Regions from separate parts of the Ramlibacter sp. 2FC genome, predicted to be linked through region 4. Evidence: predicted binding sites of a transcription regulator. Region 4 holds the regulator's gene; each other region holds the start of a gene.
What was found. Region 4 encodes sigma-54, which starts transcription at its own class of promoters, with help from an activator protein. Its sites were predicted from a motif close to TGGCANGNAANCTGCTTT; they were not measured.
Positions count from the first base shown of each region.

Region 1: FFS10_RS13755 (transglutaminase family protein) is a predicted target of sigma-54. The motif match lies at 4,155-4,172, and genes of this name have one in related genera.
Region 2: hydA (dihydropyrimidinase) is a predicted target of sigma-54. The motif match lies at 3,000-3,017, and genes of this name have one in related genera.
Region 3: FFS10_RS09250 (TorF family putative porin) is a predicted target of sigma-54. The motif match lies at 3,384-3,401, and genes of this name have one in related genera.

Region 1 is NZ_SCMM01000029.1:37,766-43,686, reverse strand. It holds gene FFS10_RS13760 (circularly permuted type 2 ATP-grasp protein) at 1-568, opposite strand, end outside; gene FFS10_RS13755 (transglutaminase family protein) at 605-4,102, opposite strand; gene FFS10_RS13750 (DNA internalization-related competence protein ComEC/Rec2) at 4,212-5,921, shown strand, end outside.
Region 2 is NZ_SCMM01000014.1:11,554-17,474, reverse strand. It holds gene FFS10_RS08245 (TRAP transporter substrate-binding protein) at 1-649, opposite strand, end outside; gene FFS10_RS08240 (aspartate/glutamate racemase family protein) at 699-1,466, opposite strand; gene hydA (dihydropyrimidinase) at 1,463-2,902, opposite strand; gene FFS10_RS08230 (GntR family transcriptional regulator) at 3,270-3,989, shown strand; gene FFS10_RS08225 (aspartate/glutamate racemase family protein) at 3,991-4,656, shown strand; gene xdhC (xanthine dehydrogenase accessory protein XdhC) at 4,666-5,463, opposite strand; gene FFS10_RS08215 (hypothetical protein) at 5,608-5,921, shown strand, end outside.
Region 3 is NZ_SCMM01000016.1:60,526-66,446, reverse strand. It holds gene FFS10_RS09265 (slipin family protein) at 1-177, opposite strand, end outside; gene FFS10_RS09260 (NfeD family protein) at 174-1,568, opposite strand; gene FFS10_RS09255 (YifB family Mg chelatase-like AAA ATPase) at 1,707-3,233, opposite strand; gene FFS10_RS09250 (TorF family putative porin) at 3,444-4,175, shown strand; gene glnK (P-II family nitrogen regulator) at 4,237-4,575, shown strand; gene amt (ammonium transporter) at 4,653-5,921, shown strand, end outside.
Region 4 is NZ_SCMM01000006.1:1,714-7,634, reverse strand. It holds gene argS (arginine--tRNA ligase) at 1-419, shown strand, start outside; gene FFS10_RS04190 (SPOR domain-containing protein) at 428-1,096, shown strand; gene FFS10_RS04185 (thiol:disulfide interchange protein DsbA/DsbL) at 1,148-1,792, shown strand; gene lptA (lipopolysaccharide transport periplasmic protein LptA) at 1,899-2,522, shown strand; gene lptB (LPS export ABC transporter ATP-binding protein) at 2,528-3,316, shown strand; gene FFS10_RS04170 (RNA polymerase factor sigma-54) at 3,334-4,881, shown strand; gene FFS10_RS04165 (THUMP domain-containing class I SAM-dependent RNA methyltransferase) at 4,970-5,921, shown strand, end outside.

The DNA of each region.
Region 1 (5,921 bases), on a different contig from region 4:
AGGCGGCGATCTGCAGGTGGGTGCCGCCGACCGGTTGCACGCCGTGCATGGCGCGCAGATAGCCGGGGTGGCCCTGCACCAGGGCCGGCGGCAGCAGGCCGGCGCGCAGCAATTCCTGCGGGCCGTAGACGTCAGCCATCACGCGGTCGAGCACGCGCACGCGCTGCAGCACGCCGGCTTCGATCTGGCGCCAGCTCTCGGGCGAGACGATCAGGGGAAACAGGTCGAGCGCCCAGGGCCGCTGCGGGCCGCTGGCGTCCGCGTAGACGTTGTAGCTCACGCCGTTGTCGCGGATCTGGTGCGCCAGGCTGGCGGTGCGGCGGTTCAGGTCGGCGAAGCCGTCGACGCCCAGGTGCTCGAAGAACGCAGTCCAGGCCGGGGTGAGTTGCGTGGGGTCTACGGCCTTGGCGCCCTCGGCGGCGTCGCCGGCCGGGCGTGGTGGCGTCGTCACGCCGCCGCGCAGCTCGTCGTAATGTCCGGCGGCCGCGCAGGGCGCCAGCTCGCCCGCCAGCCGGGCGGGTTCGGGCGGCTGGTTGTCGTCGAAGAGGTCGGGGTCGGTGGCGTCCAAAGTGACGGTATTGTTACATCGGTGCCGCCACCCGCGTCAGTGCCTGAGATCCAGCGTGAACGGGAACTCGCGGCTGCCCGGTAGCTCGCTGGTGGCCGGCGGCACGTCGATCGCGCCCGGCGTGTGGCCCATCTCGAAGAAGCGGGACAGGCGCCGGCTCTCGGCCTCGTAGGCGTTGACCGGGAAGCTGTCGTAGCTGAGGCCGCCCGGGTGGGTCACGTGGTACTGGCAGCCGCCCAGGGAGCGCTTCATCCAGGTGTCGACGATGTCGAAGGCCAGCGGCGCGTGCACGCCTATCGAGGGGTGCAGCGAGGAGGGCGGGTTCCAGGCCTTGTAGCGCACGCCGGCCACATACTCGCCCGTGGTGCCGGTGGGTTGCAGGGGCAGGGCGCGGCCGTTGCAGGTGATGGCGTGGCGGCTGGGGTTCAGGCCGGTGACGCGCAGCTCGATGCGCTCGAGCGACGAGTCCACGTAGCGCACCGTGGCGCCGCTGGCGCCTTCCTCGCCCATCACATGCCAGGGCTCGAGCGCGTTGCGCAGCGTGAGCGACATGCCCATGCTCTGCAGCTGGCCGACCCGCGGGAAGCGGAACTCGAAGTGGGGCGCGAACCAGGCTTGGTCGAAGTCGAAGCCGGCCTGGCGCAGCTCGGCCAGCACGTCGGCGAAGTCCATCTGCACGAAGCTGGGCAGCAGGAAGCGGTTGTGCAGCTCGGTGCCCCAGCGCGTGACGGGGGCCAGGTAGGGCTGGTCCCAGAAGCGGGCCACCAGGGCGCGCAGCAAGAGCTGCTGCACGATGCTCATGCGCGCGTGCGGCGGCATCTCGAAGGCGCGCAGCTCCAGCAGGCCCAGGCGGCCGGTGGCCGAGTCGGGCGAGTAGAGCTTGTCGATGCAGAACTCGCTGCGGTGGGTGTTGCCGGTGACGTCGACCAGGATGTTCCGCAAGGTGCGGTCGACCAGCCACGGCGGCATGTGGTCCTTGTGTTTTGCCCTGCTCGCGTGGATCTCGCGCAGCGCGATCTCCAGCTCGTAGAGCTGGTCGTTGCGCGCCTCGTCCACGCGCGGCGCCTGGCTGGTGGGGCCGATGAACAGGCCGCTGAACAGGTAGCTCAGCGAAGGGTGGTTGTGCCAGTAGAGGATCAGGCTGGCCAGCAGCTCGGGCCGGCGCAGGAAGGGGCTGTCGGCCGGCGTGGCGCCGCCGAGCACGAAATGGTTGCCGCCGCCGGTGCCGGTGTGGCGGCCGTCGGTCATGAACTTCTCGGCCGACAGCCGGCTCTGGAACGCCGCATCGTAGAGGAACTCGGTGTGCTGCACCAGCTCCTGCCAGCTGTGGGCGGGGTGGATGTTGACCTCGATGACGCCGGGGTCGGGCGTGACCTGCAGCAGTTTCAGGCGCGGGTCGCGCGGCGGCGGGTAGCCCTCGAGCACGATCTTCAGGCCCAGCCCCTCGGCCGTGGCCTCGATCGCGGCCAGCAGGTCCAGGTAGTCCTCCAGGCGCGCCAGCGGCGGCATGAAGACGTAGAGCATGCCGCTCTTGCCGCCATGCTCGCGCTCGGCCTTGGGGCCGCTGGCGCGCATGGGGTCGCGCGCCTCCACGCACAGGGCGGTGCGCGTGACCCCCGGCGCCGACTCGCCGCGCTGCGGCAGATGGGCGGCGGCGGCGCTGGCGTGCGAGGGCTGGGCCTGGCCCAGCAGGTTGGCGCGCTGGGCGCCGCGCGGGCCTGCGCCCGGCGCGTGGCCCTGGCCCTGCACGGCCACGGTGCCGCCCTCGGCGAAACCGCCGCCCGGCGTCAGCGGGGCGTACTGGGCGCGCAGCTCGGCCGCCTGGGGCAGGGGCGCGCGCGGCGCGTAGGGGTCCTGCTCGACCAGGTAGGGGTAGTCGGCCTGGCTGACCCAGGGCAGGGAGTCGAGCGGCAGCCGGTAGCCCATGGGCGAGTCGCCGGGCATCAGGTACATGCGCCCGTCGCGGAAGAACCAGGGGCCGGTGGACCAGGCCGTGCCCGCCAGGGCCGGGTCGGAACCGTCCTGCGGATTGGCCTGCAGGGGCAGCACGTAGCCGACCACCGCGTCGAGCTTCTGGCCGAACACGCGGCGCAGGCGCTGGCGCTCCATCTCGTCGTCCAGCTTGGAATCGAACGGGTCCACGTTGACGGGCAGGCGGCGCTCGCGCCACAGGTAGTACCAGGCGTCCTCGTAGCCGGGCTCGATGTGGGCGTCGGACAGGCCCAGCCTGCGCGCCAGCGCCTGGGTGAAGCGCTGCGCGTCCTCGCTGGTGTAGGCCGCCGGCTCGCGCTCGTCGGCGAACAGGGCCGGGTTGTGCCACAGCGGCTGGCCGTCGGCGCGCCAGTAGATCGACAGCGCCCAGCGCGGCAGCTGCTCGCCGGGATACCACTTGCCCTGGCCGAAGTGCAGGAAGCCGCCCTGGCCGTATTCCTCGCGCAGCCGCTGCACCAGCTCGGTGGCGTAGCCGCGCTTGGTGGGCCCGAGCGCGTCGGTGTTCCATTCGGCCGCGTCGCGGTCCGAGGTCGAGACGAAGGTGGGCTCGCCGCCCATGGTCAGGCGCACGTCGCCGGCCTGCAGCCGCCGGTCCACCGCCTCGCCCAGCTGCATGACCTGCTCCCACTGGGCCTCGGTGTAGGGCTTGGTCACGCGCGGCGACTCGTGGATGCGCGTGACCTGCATGTGGTGGCTGAACGTCACCTCGCATTCATCGACCGCGCCCTCCACCGGGGCGGCGCTCGATGGCTGCGGCGTGCAGGCCAGCGGAACATGGCCTTCGCCCGCGAGCAGGCCCGAGGTCGGGTCCAGGCCGACCCAGCCCGCGCCGGGCAGGTAGACCTCGCACCAGGCGTGCAGGTCGGTGAAGTCGACCTCGGTGCCGCTGGGGCCGTCGAGCGCCTTGACGTCCGGCGTGAGCTGGATCAGGTAGCCCGAGACGAAGCGCGCCGCCAGGCCGCAATGGCGCAGCAGCTGCACCAGCAGCCAGCCCGAGTCGCGGCAGGAGCCACTGGCCTTGGCCAGCGTTTCCTCGGGCGTCTGCACGCCGGGTTCCATGCGGATCAGGTAGCGGATGTCGCCATGCAGCTGCTGGTTCAGCTTGACCAGGAAATCGATCGTGCGCATCTTGCTGCGGTCGACCTTGTCGAGATAGGCCTTGACCCGGGGCGTGAGCGGCTCGGTGGCGAGGTAGGGGCCGAGCTCCTGCTTGGTTGCGGCGCTGTAGCTGAACGGAAAGTGCTCGGCCTCGGGCTCCAGGAAGAAGTCGAACGGGTTGTAGACCGCCATCTCGACCACCAGGTCGACGGTGACCTTGAACTCGGTGGTCTTGTCCGGAAAGACCAGGCGGGCCTGGTAGTTGGCGAACGGGTCCTGCTGCCAGTTGATGAAATGCGTGCCGGGCGCTATGCGCAGCGAATAGGAGATGACCTCGCTGCGGCAATGCGGCGCCGGGCGCAGGCGTACGACCTGCGGGCCGAGGCCGACCGGGCGGTCGTACTGGTAGTGGGTGACGTGGCTCAGGGCGACGTGAATGGACATGCGCGTCTCGCTTTCCTTGGGCGGCTGTGCGGAAGGCAGCCGCACAGGCATACTAGCAAGACCCGAGCCAGCCGACGCACAAGTCTTCAGGCCGGTTCGGCATCCATTCATGCAGGAAACGCACAGCACAGCGGAGGGCGCGCGCGCCGGCGGCTTGGGGCCGGCGCTGGCCGGCTTTGTGATGGGCACGGCGCTGCAGTTGCAGCAGCCCGCGCTCTGGCCCGCCTGGGCCTACGCCGTTGGGCTCTTACCGGCACTGCTGCTGGCCGGCTCGAGCGGCCTGCGCGCGCGGGGCCTAGGCTGGCTGCTGTGCGCGGCCCTGGCCATGGGCTTCGCCCTGACCGGGCTGCGTGCCGGCGCCATCGCGCAGCGCCAGCTGGATCCGGCGCTGGAGGGGCGCGACCTCGACGTGAGCGGCGTGGTGGCCGCCATGCCGCAGCGCAACGAAGGCGGCCTGCGTTTTCGCTTCGAGGTCGAGTCGGCCCGCCTGGACCAGGCGCCCGTGAGCCTGCCGCCCCAGCTCTACCTGGGCTGGTGGGGCGGCGTGTCGGACGGCGCGGCCTCGCCAGAGCGCCAGCCGGCCGAGCTGCGCGCCGGCGAGCGCTGGCAGCTGCGCCTGCGCCTGAAGGCGCCGCACGGCAACCTCAACCCCCATGGTTTCGACTACGAGCTCTGGCTCTGGGAGCAGGGCCTGCAGGCCAGCGGCTACGTGCGCGCCGGGCCCAAGGACCCGCCGCCGCAGCGCCTGGGCGAGACCTGGCGCCATCCGCTGGAGCGGGCGCGCCAGACGGTGCGCGACGCCATCTTCGCGCGCCTCGGGTCCGCCGGCTCGGACGAGGCGCCGGATGCAGCGCTGCGCCGCGCGGGCGTGCTGGCGGCGCTGGTGACCGGCGACCAGGGGGCGATAGACCGGGCCGACTGGGACATGTTCCGCGCCACCGGCGTGGCCCACCTGATGAGCATCTCGGGCCTGCACATCACGCTGTTCGCCTGGGTGGCGATGGCGGGGGTGGGCGCGCTGTGGCGGCGCACCGCGCGCTGGGGCTGGCGCTGCTGCCTGTGGCTGCCCGCGCCGCAGGCGGCACTGCTCGGCGGCGTGGCCCTGGCCACGGCCTATGCGCTGTTCAGCGGCTGGGGCGTGCCGGCCCAGCGCACCGTGTGGATGCTGCTCGCCGTGAGCGCGCTGCGCCTGACGGCGCGGCAATGGCCCTGGCCGCTGGTCTGGCTGCTGGCCTGCGCGGTGGTGGTGGCCATCGATCCCTGGGCCCTGCTGCAGGCCGGCTTCTGGCTCAGCTTCGTCGCCGTGGGCGTGCTGTTCGCGGCCCGCGTCGAGGCCCGCGGGGACGAGGCCGCGGATCTCGATCGCCCCTGGTCCGAGGCGGGCAGCCTGTCCGCGCGCGCGGCCGCCGCGGCGGCGACCCTGCTGCGCGAGCAATGGGTGGTGAGCCTGGCGCTCACGCCGCTGTCGCTGCTGCTGTTCGGCCAAGTCTCTCTGGTCGGCCTGCTGGCCAACCTGATCGCCATTCCCTGGGTGACCTGGGTGCTCACGCCGCTGGCGCTGTGCGGTGTGCTGGTGCCGCCCCTGTGGGACATGGCGGCCGCGGCGCTGCGCCCGCTGGCGGCCGGCCTGCAGTGGCTGGCCGGCCTGCCGTTCGCGACGCTGTCCACGCCTGCGCCGGCGCTGTGGGCCGGCGCGGCGGGCGTCGCGGGCGGGGCCCTGCTGGCCATGCGCCTACCCTGGCGGCTGCGCGTGCTGGGCCTGCCTCTGCTGCTGCCGGCGCTGCTGTGGCAGGCGCCGCGTCCCGCGGCGGGCCAGTTC
Region 2 (5,921 bases), on a different contig from region 4:
AGGGGTTCTCCTGGGCGTCGACCACGCGCTGCTCGAGCGCCGAGTAGAGCTCCTTGACGTCCATGGCCACCGGGTTGGCGCCCAGGGCGCGGAACGAGGCCAGGTGGGTCTCGTTGGGCTGCAGGCGCAGCTTCAGGCCCTTGAGGTCGGCCATGGTCTTGATCGGGCCGCGGCTGTTGGTGATGTTGCGCGAGCCCAGCTCCATCCAGCCCAGCGAGACGAAGCCCTTGGCCTGCAGCTTCTGGTCGATGGCGTGGCCCACCGGGCCGTCGATGACGCGGAATGCTGCCTCCCGGTCGCGGAACACGAAGGGCAGGCTCACGGCCTCGAGCTCGGGCACGATGCGCGAGAGGAAGGCGCCGCCGACCCAGGTCAGAGCCAGGGTGCCGGAGCGCACGGCGTCGATGTTCTCCTTGGCGCCGCCGAGCTGCATGGCGGGAAACACGTCGACCTGCAGCTGGTTGTTGGTCAGGCGCGCGACCTCCTTCTTGAACACCTGGTCGACGGCGACGCTGCTGGGATGCTCGGTGGCGAAGTTGCCGGCGATCTGCAGCTTCTGCTGGGCGAATGCGGCCGGGGCAGCGGCCAGGGTCGCGGCGGCGCAGGCGGCGAGAGCGAAACGGCGGGAAACGGAGGACAGGCGGTTCATGGTGTGGATCCTTTCGTGGGTGGTCTGTGTCAGTGGTGAAGCGGGGTGATCAAGGCTGGGCGGCGCGGCGCTGCGCACCGGCGGCCAGCAGCGCGGCCAGGGCCGGCGGCAGGCCGCGGTTGGGCTTCTCGGGCGGGGGAGCGAAGCTGCCGCGCCGGGCCTGGCCGGGCTGCAGCGCGGCCAGGGTCTCGGCGTGGCGCACGGCGCTGGACACGCCGTCGACCACCGGCACCGGCAGCCGGCCCTTGAGCTGGCGCGCCAGGCCCGCCAGCGGCGCGCCGGCCAGCACGATGACCTCGGCGCCGTCCTCGTCGACGGCGCGCTCGGCCAGGGCCTGGAGCGCCTGGGCGTGCTCCTCCTGCACCCCGCCTATGCTGGCCAGAGGCCGGTCCAGCGCGCGTATGCTGGCCAGGCGCGGGCCGAATCCATAGGAAGTGATGACTTCGCGGTACCAGGCCTGGATGCGCTGCGAGATCGCGATCACCGAGATGCGGTTGCCCAGCAGGTGGGCGCTGGCCAGCGCCGCCTCGGTCAGCCCGGTCACCGGCACCGGCAGGGCCTCGCGCAGGCCCGTGAGGCCCGGGTCGCCGAAGGCCGCCACCACCACCGCGTCGTAGCCCGCATGGTGCTCGGCCGCCAGCTGGGCGGTGGCGTAGGCGCCGATCAGCGATTCGAAGCGGGTCTCGATGTAGGCCACGCCGAAGGGCGCGGTGAGCACCTCGATCTCGGTGCCGGGCGCGGCGCTGCGCTGGGCCTCGGCACGGATCAGGTCCGACACGCTGTCCGAAATGTTGGGATTGATCAGCAGCAGCTTCATGCGGCGCTCCCCGTTGCCCCACCGACCCTGGGCAGCAGCGTGGGCGCGCCGCAGGCCAGGAACTGCCCGGGCCGGGACGGCGGCCGGAAGTCCTGGCCGTCCCAGACGACCTCGCCGCGCGCGATCGTGAGGCCCGGCCAGGCGCGCAGGCGCTGGCCCTCGTAGGGCGTGTGGTCCACCGCGTGGTGTAGATCGGCGTTGCGTATGGTGCGCTCGCCCTCGTCCCAGACCACCAGGTCGGCGTCGGCCCCCACGGCGATGGTGCCCTTCCTCGGGTGCAGGCCATAGGCCTTGGCCGGGTTGGTGGCGGTGAGCTCGACGAAGCGGTTCAGGGTGATGCGCCCGCCCAGCACGCCCTCGGAGTACAAGAGCGCCATGCGCGTCTCTATGCCGGGGATGCCGTTGGGGATGTGGCGGAAGGCCACCTCCTGGCCGCCGGGCTTCTTGCCCTCGGGGCTGTCGTAGTTGAAGGGCGCGTGGTCGGAGGAGAAGACGGTGAACAGGCCGTCGGCCAGGCCGTCCCAGATCACCTGCTGGTTGGCCTTGTCGCGCGGCGGCGGGCTGCAGACGCAGCGCGCGCCCAGGTAGCTGTTGTCTATGCCCAGATCCTCGGCGGAGAGGAACAGGTACTGGGGGCAGGTCTCGGCGAAGACCTTGAGGCCCTGGGCGCGCGCCCAGCGGATCTGCTCCACCGCCTCGCGTCCCGAGACATGGACGACCAGGATGGGCGTGTCCACCAGCTCGGCCAGGGCGATGGCACGGTGGGTGGCCTCGCGCTCGACCAGCATGGGGCGGCTCAGGCCATGAAAGCGCGGCGCGGTCTGGCCGGCCGCTTCCAGGCGCTTGGTCAGCCAGGCGATGCAGTCGGCGTTCTCGGCATGGACCATGGCCATGGCGCCGTGCTGGCGCGCGACGGCCAGCACGTCGAGGATCTGGCCGTCGTCGAGCTTGAGCTCGTCGTAGGTCATGTAGATCTTGAACGAGCTGTAGCCCTCGCGGATCAGGGCGGGCAATTCCTCGCCCAGGACCTGGGGCGTGGGGTCGCTGACGATCAGGTGGAAGGCGTAGTCCACATGGGCACGGCCTTCGGCGCGGCGGTGGTAGTCGGCGACGGCGGCGCGCAGCGACTGGCCCTTTTCCTGGGCGGCGAAGGGAATCACGGTGGTGGTGCCGCCGCAGGCGGCGGCGCGGGTGCCGCTGTCGAAGTCGTCGGCCATGCGCACCGGCGGAGCCATGGGCTGGTCCAGGTGGCAATGGGCGTCGACGCCGCCGGGGGTGACGACGCGGCCGGCCGCGTCGATCTCGCGCGCGCCGGCGGGCAGCTGGGTGCCGATCTGCACGATGCGGCCGTCGCGTATGCCGAGGTCGGCCTCGAAGGTATCGCTGGCGGTGGCCACGCGGGCGTGGCGCACGACCAGGTCGAAGGCCTCAGACATGGCCGCCTCCACGCAGAGACCGGCTCGACGAGTCCGACACATTGTCAGCAATATGATTTACAAACATGAGAAAAATATTCATCAAAACTCCCAACAACTTGCAATTCCTGTGCCATGGATTTCGCACCAAGTTGGACGATTTCCGGCGCGCAAACGAATAATCATCGAAAACTTCAATGTCACATCTAGTGTTTACACTGATGTCAACAAAAACGCTGCGCCGCATCATTGCCGCACGGCCAGCCAGCGCCGACGCTGCCCCCAACTTCCTGGAGTCCCTCGTCCGAGCCACTGCCATGCGCCCAAGGCATCGCCCGCACCATGCAGGGGCGTTGCGCCGGCACCCGCCCCACCGAAGCACGCCCCCATGCCGCACCAAGCCAGAGCCAAGCCCCCCGCCCCCCGCAACGAGCGCGAGGCCGCAAGCGACGAGATCTACGAAAAGATTTACGCGGCCATCCTCGAGCACCGCCTGCACCCGGGCACCAAGCTGGGCGAGGACCGGCTGGCCAACATCTTCAACGTCAGCCGCACGCGGGTGCGCGAGGTGCTGGCGCGGCTGGCGCACGAGCAGGTGGTCGACCTGTACCCCCAGCGCGGCGCCTTCGTGGCCAAGCCCACGCCCGAGCGCGCCATGGACGTGTTCGAGGCCCGGCGCGTGATCGAGCCCGCGGTGCTGCAGCGCCTGGTCAAGACCCTCACGCCCGAAAAAGTGGAGCGCCTGCGCCAGCACCAGGAGATCGAGCTCGAGGCCCGCCGCCGCGACGACCGGCGCGCCGTGATCCGGCTGTCGGGCGAGTTCCACCGCCTGCTGGCCGACCTGGCGGGGAATTTCGCCTACGTGCGCTCGATGCGCGAGCTCAGCACCCTGACCTGCCTCATCATCCTGCTGTTCGACGCGCCCACGGCCGCCAGCTGCCGCGCCGACGAGCACACCGACATCATCGACGCCATCGCGCGGCGCGACCTGGCGCACGCGCAGCAGCTGATGCTGGCCCACCTGGACCACATCGAGCATGGCGTCTCGCTCGACGACGCGGCGGTGGAGGCCGACCTCGAGGCGGTGTTTCTGGACATGGAGTCTTGAATTGCAGCTGCTGCTGATCAATCCCAACAGTTCGGAAAACATCACCGAGCGGCTCGCGGCCTCGGCGCGGCCGCTGCTGGGCCCCGCCGATCATCTGACGGCGCTCACGGCCAGCGAAGGCCCGCGCGCCGTGACCCAGTCCGACCAGCTGCCGGCGGCGGCCGAGCAGGTGCTCGCGATGGCACGCCGGCATGGCCCTGAGCACGACGCGGTGCTGATCGCCATCTCGCTCGACTGCGGCCTGGCCGAAACGCGCGCCGCGCTCAGCCCCCGGCCGGTGATCGGCATGACCGAGGCGGCCTGCCTGATGGCCCTGCTGCACGGCCCCCGCTTCGGCCTGCTGACCCTGGGGCCGCAGATGGCGCCGCTCTACGAAGCCCATGTGGCATCACTGGGCCTGGCCTCGCGCCTGGCGGGCCTGGCCGCGCCCGAGCTGCCCCAGGCCTACGGTGCGCCTCCCGGCGCGCCCGATCCGGCCGTGCTCGAGGCCCTGGCGGCCGCGGCGCAGGGACTGTTGGCCGCCGGCGCGGACAGCCTGGTGCTGGCCGGGGCCGTGCTGTGCGGCTACGCGCCGGCGCTGACGGCCCGCGTGGGCCGCCCGGTGCTGGACGGCATCGCCTGCGGCGTGCTGCTGGCCCGCGCGCGGCTCACGCTCGACCTCAACTGAGAGGGCCCCTCAGAGCGTCTGCAACAGCTGCGCCGCGACCGAGACCGCGATCACCTCGGGCTGCTTGCCGCCGATGCCGGGCAGGCCGATCGGGCAGGTCACGCGCGCGCATTCGGCCTCGCTGAAGCCGCGCTCGCGCAAGCGGTGGCGGAAGGCGGCCCATTTGGTCTTGCTGCCGATCAGGCCTATGAAGGGCAGGTCGGCCCGCTCGCGCAGGCGCTGCAGGCAGGCCGCCACCACGTCCAGGTCCTCGGCATGGCTGAAGCTCATGATCAGCACGCGGCTGCCGGGGGCCAGGTCACGCACCGCCGCCTGCACCGGTTCCGAATGCTCGCAGCGCACGTTGTCGGGCAGCTGGTCCGGAAAGATGTCGTCGCGGCTGTCGACCCAGAGCAGCTCGAACGGCAGCCGGCCCAGCACCTCGATCAGGGCCCGGCCCACATGGCCGCCGCCGAACAGCGCCAGCGGCGCGCGCGCAGCGGCCAGCCGCGTGTGCAGCGAGGCCGCGTCCGCCGGCCCCACTTGCTCGAAGCGCAGATGCACCACCCCACCACAGCATTGGCCCAGGCTGGGGCCCAGCGCGAAGCGCCGCAGCGGAACCAGCGCCTCGCCACGCAGGCCCTCACGGGCCTGCTGCTGCGCCTGAAACTCCAGATGCCCGCCGCCTATGGTGCCGACCTCGCCCTGCGCGAACACCGCCATCCAGGCCCCGACCTCGCGCGGGCCCGAGCCCTGGACGCTGTCCATGGTGACCAGCACGGCCGGCTCCCGCGCCAGCCGGGTCAGGAATTCTTGCGCCAGGTTCACAAGCCGATACCTTTATCTCTGCGTTCCAACATTTGCACCGGAGAATTTCGGGCAAAGTATGCTCCGAACGAGAGCGGCCAAGCTGCCACGATTCGCATACGCCCGATACAGAGACACGGATACCGCCGGACCCCAGGAGTCCTCATGCAACGCCCCGCCCCCCTCCCCATCCAGAACCGCCAGCGCCGTGAGTTGATGCTGGCCGCCGCCGCAGCCGGCGCCGCCGCCCTCGTGGCGGGCTGCGTGAGCCGCCCCGAAGCGCCGGCCCCGGCCGCACCCGCCGCCCCGGCAGAGCCGACGCCGGCACCCGCCGCCGCGGCCCCGCCGGGCCGCCAATCCGCCGCCGCGTCGGCGCGCGAGTACCGGCGCGACGCCGCCGGCCACCTCTACGGGCTCAACGCCCAACGCATCTACAAGGGCCGCCTGCCGCCGCTGCTCTACGCCGTGGGCGTGCTGCA
Region 3 (5,921 bases), on a different contig from region 4:
TTGAATCCCGGGAATCAGCAGCACCAGCCCCGGGCCCTTGACCTTCCAGAAGCGCCCGAGCTGGAACACCACGCCGCGTTCGTACTCGCGCAGGATGCGGATCGCGCTGGCCAGCAGCGCCGCCAGGAACAGCAGCAGCGGCAGCAGCACGTTGCCCAGGCCGAGGTCGATGATCATGATGAGGCTCCTTGTCGTGTCGCTTCGGGTTCGGCCTGCACGTCCAGCGTCAGTCCCCGCACGCCGACCACGCGGACCGCCTGGCCGGGCTGCAGCGGCTCGCGGCAGCTCACGCGCCAGCGCTCGCCCTGGACCTCGGCCCAGCTGTCGCCGTCCGCGACATGCAGCACCCGGCCCGGGGCACCGATCAGCGCCGCATGGCCGCTGACCACGGGGCGCCGGTGCGCTTTCAGCGCCAGGCCCCCACCCAGCAGCACCACGGCCGCCGACAGCAGGGCCAGGCCCACGATCAGCGGCAGCGGCACGCCGAAGCCCGGCAATTCGGTGTCGAACAGCAGCAGGCCGCCGGCGACGAAGGCCGCGATGCCGCCCACGCCCAGCACGCCGAAGCTCGGCGCCAGCAGCTCGGCCACGAACAGTCCCATGCCCAGCAGGATCAGGGCCAGGCCGGCGTAATTGACCGGCAGCAGCTGCAGCGCGAACAGGCCCAGCAGCAGGCTGATCGCGCCGAACACACCGGCCAGGCCCAGGCCGGGCGAGGAGAACTCGAACAGCAGTGCGTAGATGCCCAGCATCATCAAGAGCAGCGCGATGCTGGGCTGGCTGACCACCGACAGCAGCCGGTGCCGCCAGTCGGGCGGCCTTGTCTCGAGCGTCAAGCCGCGCGTGGCCAGCTTCAGCTCGCCGCCGGCCGTGCGCAGGCTGCGGCCGTCGAGCCGGGCCAGCAGCTCGGCGGGGTCGCGCGCCAGCAGGTCGATCACGCGCTCGCGCAGTGCTTCCTCGGCCGTCAGGCTCACGGCCTCGCGCACCGCGCGCTCGGCCCATTCGGCGTTGCGCCCGCGCAGCTGGGCCAGGCCGCGGATGAAGGCGGCGGCGTCGTGCACCTGCTTGGCAGTCATGGCGTCGGCGGGCGGCGCGGGAGCCTTGTCCTTGCCTTGCTTGGCATCGCCCTGGCCGCCCCCCGGTGCGCCGGGCGGCTTGCGCTCGGTGCCGGGCAGGCCGATGGCCACCGGCGTCGCGGCGCCCAGCGTGGTGGCCGGCGCCATGGCCGCCACATGGGCCGCGTAGAGGATGTAGGTGCCGGCGCTCGCGGCGCGCGCGCCCGCGGGCCGCACGTGGACGGCCACCGGCACCGGCGAGGCGAGGATGGCCTGCACCATCTGCCGCATCGAGCTGTCGAGCCCGCCCGGGGTGTCCAGCTCCACGATCACCAGTGGCGCCCCCTCCTGCGCCGCCCGGCGCAGGCCGCGCAACAGGTAGTCGGCACTGGCCGGCCCGATCGCGTCCTGCACCTGCAGCACCGGCACGCTCGCCGTGCCTGCCAGCGAGGTCGGCAGGGCCAGCAGCAGCAACGCTGCCGCAACGATCCAGAACTTGCGCATGGGGCTCATGCAGGCCTCCGTGCGCCCGGCCGGCGGTGCCGGAATCCGGGTCGCACAGCGCAGATGAAAGCACGATGCGGCGCGGCGCAGGGGCGCACGGGCGCGAGCCCCTGATGTCGGCTGGGGATTCGGGACGCCGCCCCGGCGTCAGGCCGGCCGCAGCGCCCGCCGGTACTGTATGGCCTCGGCCACATGGGCTGCGCCCACCCCGGCGGCGCCCGCCAGGTCCGCGATGCTGCGCGCGACCTTGAGCACCCGGTGCGTACTGCGCGCCGACCAGCCCAGGCGGGCGGCGGCGGTCTGGGTGAAGCGCAGGGCCTGGTCGTCGAGCGCCAGCTGGGCGTCGATCTCGCGCCCTTGAAGCGCCTGGTTGGGCTTGCCCTGGCGGTCCAGCGCGCGCTGCCGGGCCCCGACCACGCGCTCGCGGATGGCGGCCGTGCCCTCGCCGGCCGGCGCCCGCAGCAGCTCTTCGGCGGGCAGGGCCGGCACCTCCACATGCAGGTCGATGCGGTCGAGCAGCGGGCCGCTGAGCTTGCCCTGGTAGCGCGACACCTGGTCGGGCGTGCAGCGGCAGCTGCGGCCTGCGGCGCCCAGGTAGCCGCAGGGGCAGGGGTTCATGGCCGCGATCATCTGGAAGCGCGCCGGGAACTCGGCGCGCCGCGCCGCGCGCGCGATCGCGATGCGGCCGGTCTCCAGCGGCTCGCGCAGCGCCTCCAGCGCGGCGCGCGGAAACTCGGGCAGTTCGTCGAGGAAAAGCACGCCGTGGTGGGCCAGCGAAATCTCGCCGGGCCGCGGCGGCGAGCCGCCGCCGACCAGGGCCACGGCGCTGGCCGAATGGTGCGGGCTGGCCGTAGGCCGCTGCGACCAGTGGGCCAGCGAGAAGCGCCCGCCCAGGCTGGCCAGCGCCGCGCTCTCCAGCGCCTCGACCACCGTCATGGGCGGCAGCAGGCCGGCCAGGCGCTGGGCGAGCATGGACTTGCCCGAGCCGGGCGGGCCGACGAGCAGCAGGCTGTGGCCGCCCGCGGCGGCGATCTCCAGCGCGCGCTTGGCCGCGGCCTGGCCCTTGACGTCGGCCAGGTCCGGGCCGGGAGCGGCCTCGCACGGAATCGCGGGCGTCACGCGGGCCCAGCCTTCGCCCTCGGCCGGGGCCGCGGGGGCGGGCAGAAACTGCTGAACCACGTCGAGCAGGTGGCGCGCGCGGTACACCTGGGCGTCGGGCACCAGGGCGGCCTCCTCGGCGCTGCCGGGCGGCAGCACCAGGCGGCTAGCCACGCCCTGCTGGTGCAGGGCCAGGCTCATGGCCAGCGCGCCGCGCACCGGGCGCAATTCGCCCGACAGCGAGAGCTCGCCCGCGAATTCGTGGCCGGCCAGGCGGGCGCCGGCTATCTGCCCGCTGGCGGCCAGGATGCCCAGGGCGATAGGCAGGTCGAAGCGGCCCGAGTCCTTGGGCAGGTCGGCCGGCGCCAGGTTCACGGTGATGCGCTTGTCATGCGGGAACTCGAGGCCCGCGTTCTGCAGGGCCGAGCGCACGCGCTCTCGCGCTTCCTTGACCTCCACCTCGGCCAGGCCGACCAGGGTGAAGCTCGGCAGGCCGTTGGCCAAGTGCACCTCCACGGTGACCGCCGGCGCTTCCAGCCCCAGAACGGCGCGACTTTGCACCAAAGACAAACTCATGGATACTTTCCTCCCAAGACTGGTGCATTGAACGGTTTTCTGCTGCAAATCGTGGCGTAATGCACATTGTTGGTGCCTTGTGCGGGACCATCTTAGTGGTCAAACGCGGCAAGGCCGGCCAGGGTGCACGGATCATGCCCTGTGACAAATTGGCACGTTCCATGCTTGGTTTGAGAAGCTCCTTTCAACAACCTACCAATGGAGAAGTCGATGACATCGAAGTCCGCCAAAGTTCTCGCCGTTGCCGCCCTGGCTGCCCTGCCCATGCTGGCCAGCGCCCAGCTGACCGCCAACGTCAGCCTCACCAGCAACTACAAGTTCCGTGGACAGGATCAGGACCAGAGCCGGACCAAGACCTTCAAGCCGGCGATCCAGGGCGGCTTCGACTACGCCTTCGGCGGGACCGGCTTCTACGTCGGCAACTGGAACTCCAGCGTCGACTGGCTGAGCGGCAACAGCCTCGAGAGCGACGTCTACGGCGGCTACAAGTTCAGCTCCGGCGCTCTGGGCTTCGACGTGGGCGTACTGGCCTACCTGTACCCGGGCAACAACTTCGGCAACACCACCGAGCTCTACGGTGCCGTGAGCTACGGCCCGTTCACGGCCAAGTACTCGCACACCGTGTCGGACGGCTACTTCGGCGTCGGCAAGGCCACCGACGACGGCAAGGGCACGGGCTACCTGAACCTGGCCTATGCCCAGGAAGTCGCCAAGAACGTGACCCTGAAGGCCTCGGTGGGCTTCACCAACTTCAAGGCAGTCACCGGCGCTGCCGACTACACCGACTACAGCGTTGGCGCCTCCTACGACTTCGGCGGCGGCGTCTCGCTGACCGGCGCGGTGGTCGGCGCCAACAAGAAGGCGTCCTACCCCTACGCCATCGATGCCAGCAAGTCGGTCAACAAGAGCGCCTTGATCGTGACGCTCACTAAGACCCTGTAAACACAGACCACAGCAGCGCGGCGCCCGGCGCCGCGCTCTTTCAAACCGAGAGGAACCCCAAATGAAACTGGTGACAGCGATCATCAAACCGTTCAAGCTGGACGAGGTGCGCGAAGCCCTGTCCGGCATGGGCGTGCAGGGCATCACCGTGACCGAAGTCAAGGGCTTCGGCCGCCAGAAGGGCCACACCGAGCTGTACCGCGGCGCGGAATACGTGGTCGACTTCCTGCCCAAGGTCAAGATCGAGGCCGCCGTGGCCGACGACCTGGTCGAGCGCGTCATCGAAGCCATCGAGGGTGCCGCCCGCACCGGCAAGATCGGCGACGGCAAGATCTTCGTCTACGACCTCGAGCAGGTGATCCGCATCCGCACCGGCGAGACCGGCAAGGAAGCATTGTGAGATTTGCGGGACCGGCTGGCGCGCGCCGCGCCCGGCCTGTCCTTCCCGAATAAAGCACAAGACGAGAGAACACGGACATGAAGAAACTGCTTGCCTCCCTGGCCTTGGGCCTGAGCCTGCTGATGGGCGCCGGCCTCGTGTCGGCCCAGGCGCCTGCCGCCGCGCCGGCGGCGACGGCACCGGCCGCCGCCGAAGCCAAGCCCGCCGAAGCCGCTCCCGCAGCGGCGCCCGCCGCCGCTGCTGCGGCCGCGCCTGCCGCTGCCGAAGCCAAGCCGGCCGAAGCCGCCGCCGCTCCGGCACCGGTGCCCAACAAGGGCGATACCGCCTGGATGCTGGTCTCCACCCTGCTCGTGATCCTGATGGTCGTGCCCGGCCTGGCCCTGTTCTACGGCGGCCTGGTGCGCAGCAAGAACATGCTGTCCGTGCTGATGCAGGTCATGGTCACCTTCTCGCTGATCGTGGTGCTGTGGTTCATCTACGGCTACAGCCTGGCCTTCACCGAGGGCAATGCCTATTTCGGCAGCTTCGACCGGCTGTTCATGAAGGGCATCTGGGACAACGCAGCCGGCACCTTCGCCAACGCCGCGACCTTCAGCAAGGGCGTGGTGATCCCCGAGATCGTGTTCGCCGCTTTCCAGGCCACTTTCGCGGGCATCACCTGCGCGCTGATCGTCGGCGCCTTCGCCGAGCGCATCAAGTTCTCCGCCGTGCTGCTGTTCATGACGATCTGGTTCACCTTCAGCTACCTGCCCGTGGCGCACATGGTCTGGTTCTGGATGGGCCCGGACGCCTACACCGGCAAGGAAGTGGTGGACGCGATGACCGCCAAGGCCGGCCTGATCTGGCAGTGGGGCGCGCTCGACTTCGCGGGCGGCACCGTGGTGCACATCAACGCCGCCGTGGCCGGCCTGGTGGGCGCCTTCCTGGTGGGCAAGCGCATCGGCTACGGCCGTGAGTCCATGGCGCCGCACAGCCTGACGCTGACCATGGTCGGTGCCTCGCTGCTGTGGGTGGGCTGGTTCGGCTTCAACGCCGGCTCCGCCCTGGAAGCCAACGGCTTCGCCGCCCTGGCCTTCATCAACACCCTGGTCGCCACCGCCGCCGCCGTGCTGGCCTGGTGCGTGGGTGAGGCGCTGATGCGCGGCAAGGCCTCGATGCTGGGTGCCGCTTCGGGCGCCGTGGCCGGCCTGGTGGCCATCACGCCGGCCGCCGGCAACGTCGGCATCGGCGGTGCCCTGGTGATCGGCCTGATCGCCGGCTTCGCCTGCCTGTGGGGTGTCAACGGCCTCAAGAAGCTGCTCGGCGCGGACGACTCGCTGGACGTGTTCGGCGTGCACGGCGTGGGC
Region 4 (5,921 bases):
TCGACATCGACCTGGCGCTGGCGCAGAACAGCGACAACCCGGTCTACTACGTGCAGTACGCCCACGCGCGCATCTGCTCGGTGCTCGCGGCCTGGCAGGACAAGGAAGGCGGCGACCTGGCCGCGCTGAAGGACGCCGAGCTCGGGGCGCTGGACAGCCCGGCCGCCCAGGCCCTGATGCTGCAGCTGGCCAAGTACCCCGAGATGCTGGCCGCGGCGGCGCAGGACTTCGCGCCGCACGACGTGAGCTTCTACCTGCGCGAGCTGGCCGCCAGCTACCACAGCTACTACGACGCCGAGCGCATCCTGGTCGACGACCAGGCCGTCAAGCGCGCGCGCCTGGCCCTGGTCGCCGCGACCGCCCAGGTGCTGCACAATGGCCTGGCGGTGCTCGGCGTGTCGGCTCCGAGCAAGATGTGAGGGCCCAGATGAGACGAGAGCAACAAGGCGGAACCTTCCTCGGTTTCATCGTCGGCCTGCTGGTGGGTCTGGGCGTGGCGCTGGCTGTGGCGATCTACGTGACCAAGATGCCCGTGCCCTTCTTGAACAAGAACCAGCCGCGCTCGGCCGACCAGGACGCGGCCGAGGCCAGGAAGAACAAGGACTGGGACCCGAACGCGCCGCTGTACGGCAAGAGCCCGGCGCGCTCCGCGCCGCCCGCGGCCAGCGGTCCCGTCGGCGCCGTGGTTCCCGCGCCGGCCCCTGCGGCCACGCCGGCGCCGGCGCCCGAGATCCCCATCCTGCGCGGCGCGGGTCCCAACGCGGCGCCCGCCGCCAAGCCGCCGGCGAGCCGGCCGGCCGCCTCGGCCGACCCGCTGGGCGACCTGGCGCGCGCCAAGGCGGGCGCCGCGACGGCCGACCCGTTCAGCTACTTCGTGCAGGCCGGCGCCTTCCGCACCCCCGAGGACGCCGAGGCGCACCGTGCCAAGCTCTCGCTGATGGGCGTGGAGGCGCGCGTGAGCGAGCGCGAGCAGGCCGGCCGCACGGTCTACCGAGTGCGCGTGGGCCCGTTCGACCAGCGCGATGCCGCCGAGCGCCTCAAGGAGCGGCTGGAGGGCAACGGCGTGGAGGCGGCCCTGGTGCGCGTGCAGCGCTGAGGAACTTCGGCCACCGGCCGGGCTCTGTGAGGAACAGGAGTGAATCAATCAATGAAACGTCGTGAATTTTCCATGGGGGCGGCCGCAGTCGCGCTGGCGGGTGTCCCGGCCCTTTCCTCGGCCCAGGCCTTCAAGCCGCGCGAGGGCAAGGACTACATCGAGCTGGACAAGCGCGTGCCGGTCGAGACCGGGGCCGGCAAGGTCGAGGTGATCGAGTTCTTCTGGTACAGCTGCCCGCACTGCAACGCCTTCGAGCCGGCCTTCGACGCCTGGGTCAAGGCCGCGCCCAAGGACGTGAGCGTGCGCCGCGTGCCGGTGGCCTTCCGCGACGACTTCGCGCCGCAGCAGCGCCTGTACTACACGCTGGAAGCCATGAACAAGCTCGAGGAGCTGCACCGCAAGGTGTTCCACGCCGTGCACGTGGAGCGCCAGGCGCTGAACCGCGACGAGACCATCCTGGCCTGGGCCGAGAAGCAGGGCCTGGACAAGGCCAAGTTTGCCGAGGTCTACAAGTCCTTCGGCGTGGCCAGCAAGCTGCGCCGCGCGGTGCAGCTGCAGGAGGCCTTCAAGGTCGAGGGCGTGCCCTCGCTGGGCATCGCGGGCCGCTACTACACCGATGGCTCGCTGGCCGGCAGCATGGAGCGCGCCCTGCAGGTGGTCAACTACCTGGTCGACGAGACGCGCAAGGGCCGCTGAGCGCGCGGCCAGGTCATGTCGAAAGCCCGCGATGCGGGCTTTTTCATGCGGCGGCGCCAGGTCTCCGCGGCCTGCGCCGCTACAATCGAGCAAGATTCATGCCCTTATGAAAACGCCCTACGCCAAGCACTTGCTCGCCCTGTCCCTGGTCCTTTGCGCGCTGCCTGCGGCCGCCGAGCGTGCCGACCGCGACAAGCCCATGAACATCGAGGCCGATACGCTGCGCTACGACGACCAGAAGCAGACCAGCACCTTCACCGGGCGCGTGGTCGTGACCAAGGGCACCATCGTCATGCGCGGCGCGCGGCTGGACGTGCGCCAGGACGCCGAGGGGCGCCAGTACGGCACTCTGACCGCCGAAGCCGGCCAGCGCGCCTTCTTCCGCCAGAAGCGCGGCGCGCCCGACGAGTACATCGAGGGCGAGGGCGAGGTCATCGACTACGACGGGCGCGCCGACAGCGTGCGCTTCACCCGCCGCGCCGAGTTGCGGCGCTACCGCGGCAGCACGCTGAACGACGAGATCACCGGCAACGTGATCGTCTACAACAACAGCACCGAGGTCTTCACCGTGGACGGCACGCCGCGCCCGGCCGGCGCCAGCGGCGCCGCCGCACCCGGCGGCCGCGTGCGTGCCATGCTGGCGCCGCGATCGGCCGCCTCGGCGCCGGCAGCGCCCCAGGGGACGCCGAACCTGCGCCCCAGCACCAGCCTGGGCGGGGAGCGCCCGTGACGGCGGTGGCGCGCTCCCACCCGGCGGCCACCGGGTCGCATGAGGCCGCCGGCGACGGGCGGCTCGAGGCCCTGCAGCTGCAGAAGTCCTACGGCAGCCGCAAGGTCGTGCACGACGTCTCGCTGTCGGTGAAAAAGGGCGAGGTCGTGGGCCTGCTGGGCCCCAACGGTGCGGGCAAGACCACCTCCTTCTACATGATCGTGGGCCTGGTGCGCGCCGACGCGGGCGAGATCCGCATCGACGGCCAAGCCGTGGCGCACATGCCCATCCACCGCCGCTCGCGCCTGGGCCTGTCCTACCTGCCGCAGGAGGCTTCCATCTTCCGCAAACTCAGCGTGGCCGACAACGTGCGCGCCGTGCTCGAGCTGCAGCGCGGCGCCGACGGCAAGCCGCTGGCCGACGCGGAGATCGAGCGCCGCCTCACGGACCTGCTGCAGGACCTGCGCGTCGAGCCCCTGCGCGACTCGCCGGCCGTGGCCCTGTCGGGCGGCGAGCGGCGCCGCGTCGAGATCGCGCGCGCCCTGGCGACCTCGCCGCGCTTCATCCTGCTCGACGAGCCCTTCGCCGGCATCGACCCGATCGCCGTGATCGAGATCCAGCGCATCATCGCCTTCCTCAAGAGCCGCGGCATCGGCGTGCTGATCACCGACCACAACGTGCGCGAGACGCTGGGCATCTGCGACCACGCCTACATCATCAGCGAGGGGCGGGTGCTGGCCCAGGGCACGCCGCAGGAGATCGTGAACAACGCCGAAGTGCGCCGCGTGTACCTGGGCGAGCACTTCCGCATGTAAGCGCCACAGGCCGTGCCATGAAACAGGGTCTCTCGCTGCGCGTTTCGCAGCACCTCGCGCTCACGCCCCAGTTGCAGCAGTCGATCCGCCTGCTGCAGCTGTCCACGCTGGAGCTGAGCCAGGAGGTCGAGCAGATGCTCGACGAGAACCCTTTCCTGGAGCTGGCCAACGACGAGGCGCCGCGCGAGGACTACGGCCTCGAGCAGGCCGACGCCGGGCCCAGCGCCGGAGATCGCCTGTCCGAGGCCGCGGCCGAGCCCGTCGGCACGGGTGCCGACGAGGGGCCCGCGGCGACAGTCGAGGCCGAGCTCGACGGCACCGAGAGCTGGGAGGGCGATGGCAGCGTGGAGCTCGCACCCGACGACAGCGAGTGGGGCGGCGATGCGCCGGCGCGCAAGCACAGCGATGACGACGAGGTGGCAGACGCCGGCGAGCTGGCGCGCAGCCAGGAGTCGCTGACCGAGTTCCTGCACCGCCAGGCCCTGGCGCTGCGCCTGTCCGAACTGGACCGTGCGGTCCTGCGCTTCCTGATCGAGTCGATCAACGACGACGGCTACCTCGAGGACTCGCTCGAGTCGCTGGCCGAGAGCCTGGCCGGGCGCGAGGACCTGGAGCAGTTCGAGGAGCTGGTGCACCGCTTCACGCTGGCGCTGTACCTGCTGCAGTCGCTGGAGCCCACCGGCGTGGGCGCGCGCAACTTGGCCGAATGCCTGAGCCTGCAGCTGCGTGCGCGCCTGGCCGAGGCGCCCGAGGACGCGGTGGCGCGCACCGCGCTGCGCATCTGCGCCCAGCCCATCGAGCTGCTGGCGCGGCGCGACATGCGCCGCCTGGTCCAGCTGTGCGGCGAGCCCGAGGCCGCGATCCGCGCCGCGATCGCCCTGATCGCCCGGCTCGAGCCCAAGCCCGGGCGGCGCTTCGTCGACGTGGAGCGCCAGGTGGTGGTGCCCGACGTGATCGTGGTCAAGACCGGACGCGCCTCGCAGCCGCAGTTTCGCGTGCAGCTCAACCCCGACGTGATGCCGCGCCTGCGCGTGCACGACATCTACGCCAACGCGCTGCGCGGTGGCCGCGGCGAGGGCCACCAGGCGCTGCAGCAGCGGCTGCAGGAGGCGCGCTGGTTCATCAAGAACATCCAGCAGCGCTTCGACACCATCCTGCGCGTGGCCAACGCCATCGTCGAGCGGCAAAAGAGCTTCTTCGTGCACGGCGAGCTCGCCATGCGCCCGTTGGTGCTGCGCGAGATCGCCGACGAACTGGGCCTGCACGAGTCCACCATCTCGCGCGTCACCACCGCCAAGTACATGGCCACGCCCTACGGCACCTTCGAGCTCAAGTATTTCTTCGGCTCGGCCCTGGGCACCGAGGCCGGTGGCAACGCCTCGAGCACGGCGGTGCGCGCCCTGATCAAGCAGTTCGTCGCCTCCGAGAGCCCCAAGAAGCCGCTGTCCGACAACCAGATTTCCGACATGCTCAAGGAGCAGGGCATAGAGTGCGCGCGCCGCACCGTGGCCAAGTACCGCGAGGCGCTGCGCATCGCGCCCGCCAACCTCAGAAAAGCCCTGTAAGGATGGCCCCCACGCTTGTCACTGCGTGTACTGCGCTGCCCCCCGAGGGGGCCTTCGCGCCTTGGGGCGGCCCGGCGGCGCTCAATACATGAATCAACTACAACTTTTTCTTCCGTGCGCCGCCGGCGTCGAGGGCTTGCTGGCCGACGAGGTGCATGCACTGACCGGTCTTACCGGCCAGGACTTGCTGACCGGCCGCGGCGGCGTGCTGGCGCGCGCCTCCTGGCGCGACGCGATGCTTCTCAACCTGCACAGCCGCCTGGCGCAGCGCGTGCTGGTGCAGCTGGCGCAGCGCCCCTACCGCGGTGAGGCCGACCTTTACGAGGCGGCCGCCGGCGTGGCCTGGGAGATCTGGTTCACCACCAAGCAGAGCTTCAAGATCGAGATCACGGCCCAGCACAGCCCGCTCAAGAGCCTGAACTTCGCAGCGCTCAAGATCAAGGACGCGGTGGCCGACCGCTTCCGCAACAAGGGCGGCGTGCGGCCCGACGTGGACACGCGCTGGCCCGACGTGCGCATCTATGCCCACCTGACCTCGGACCAGGCCACGCTCTACATTGACACCTCGGGCGAGCCGCTGTTCAAGCGCGGCTGGCGCGAGGACAAGGGCGAGGCGCCGCTCAAGGAAACGCTGGCCGCCGCCATGATCGCGGCCAGCGGCTGGGACCAGCAGTGCGCCGACGGCCTGCCGCTGTACGACCCTTGCTGCGGCAGCGGCACCATCGCCATCGAGGCCGCGCAGATCGCCTGCGGCATCGCGCCCGGCGGCCTGCGGCGCTTCGGCTTCGAGAAGCTGCTGCCGTTCCAGCCCCATGTCTGGCAGGCGCTCAAGGCCGAGGCCCAGGCCGCCGTCCATGCCCCCGTGGCGCCGGTGTTCGGCAGCGACGTGGCGCACCGCATGGTCGACTTCGCCCAGCGCAACGCCGAGCGCGCCGGCGTGAGCCATGCCGTGCAGCTGCGCGGCGGCGACGCGCTGCAGCGCATGCCGCCCAGCGAGCGGCCCGGCGTGATGCTGCTGAACCCGCCCTATGGCGAGCGCA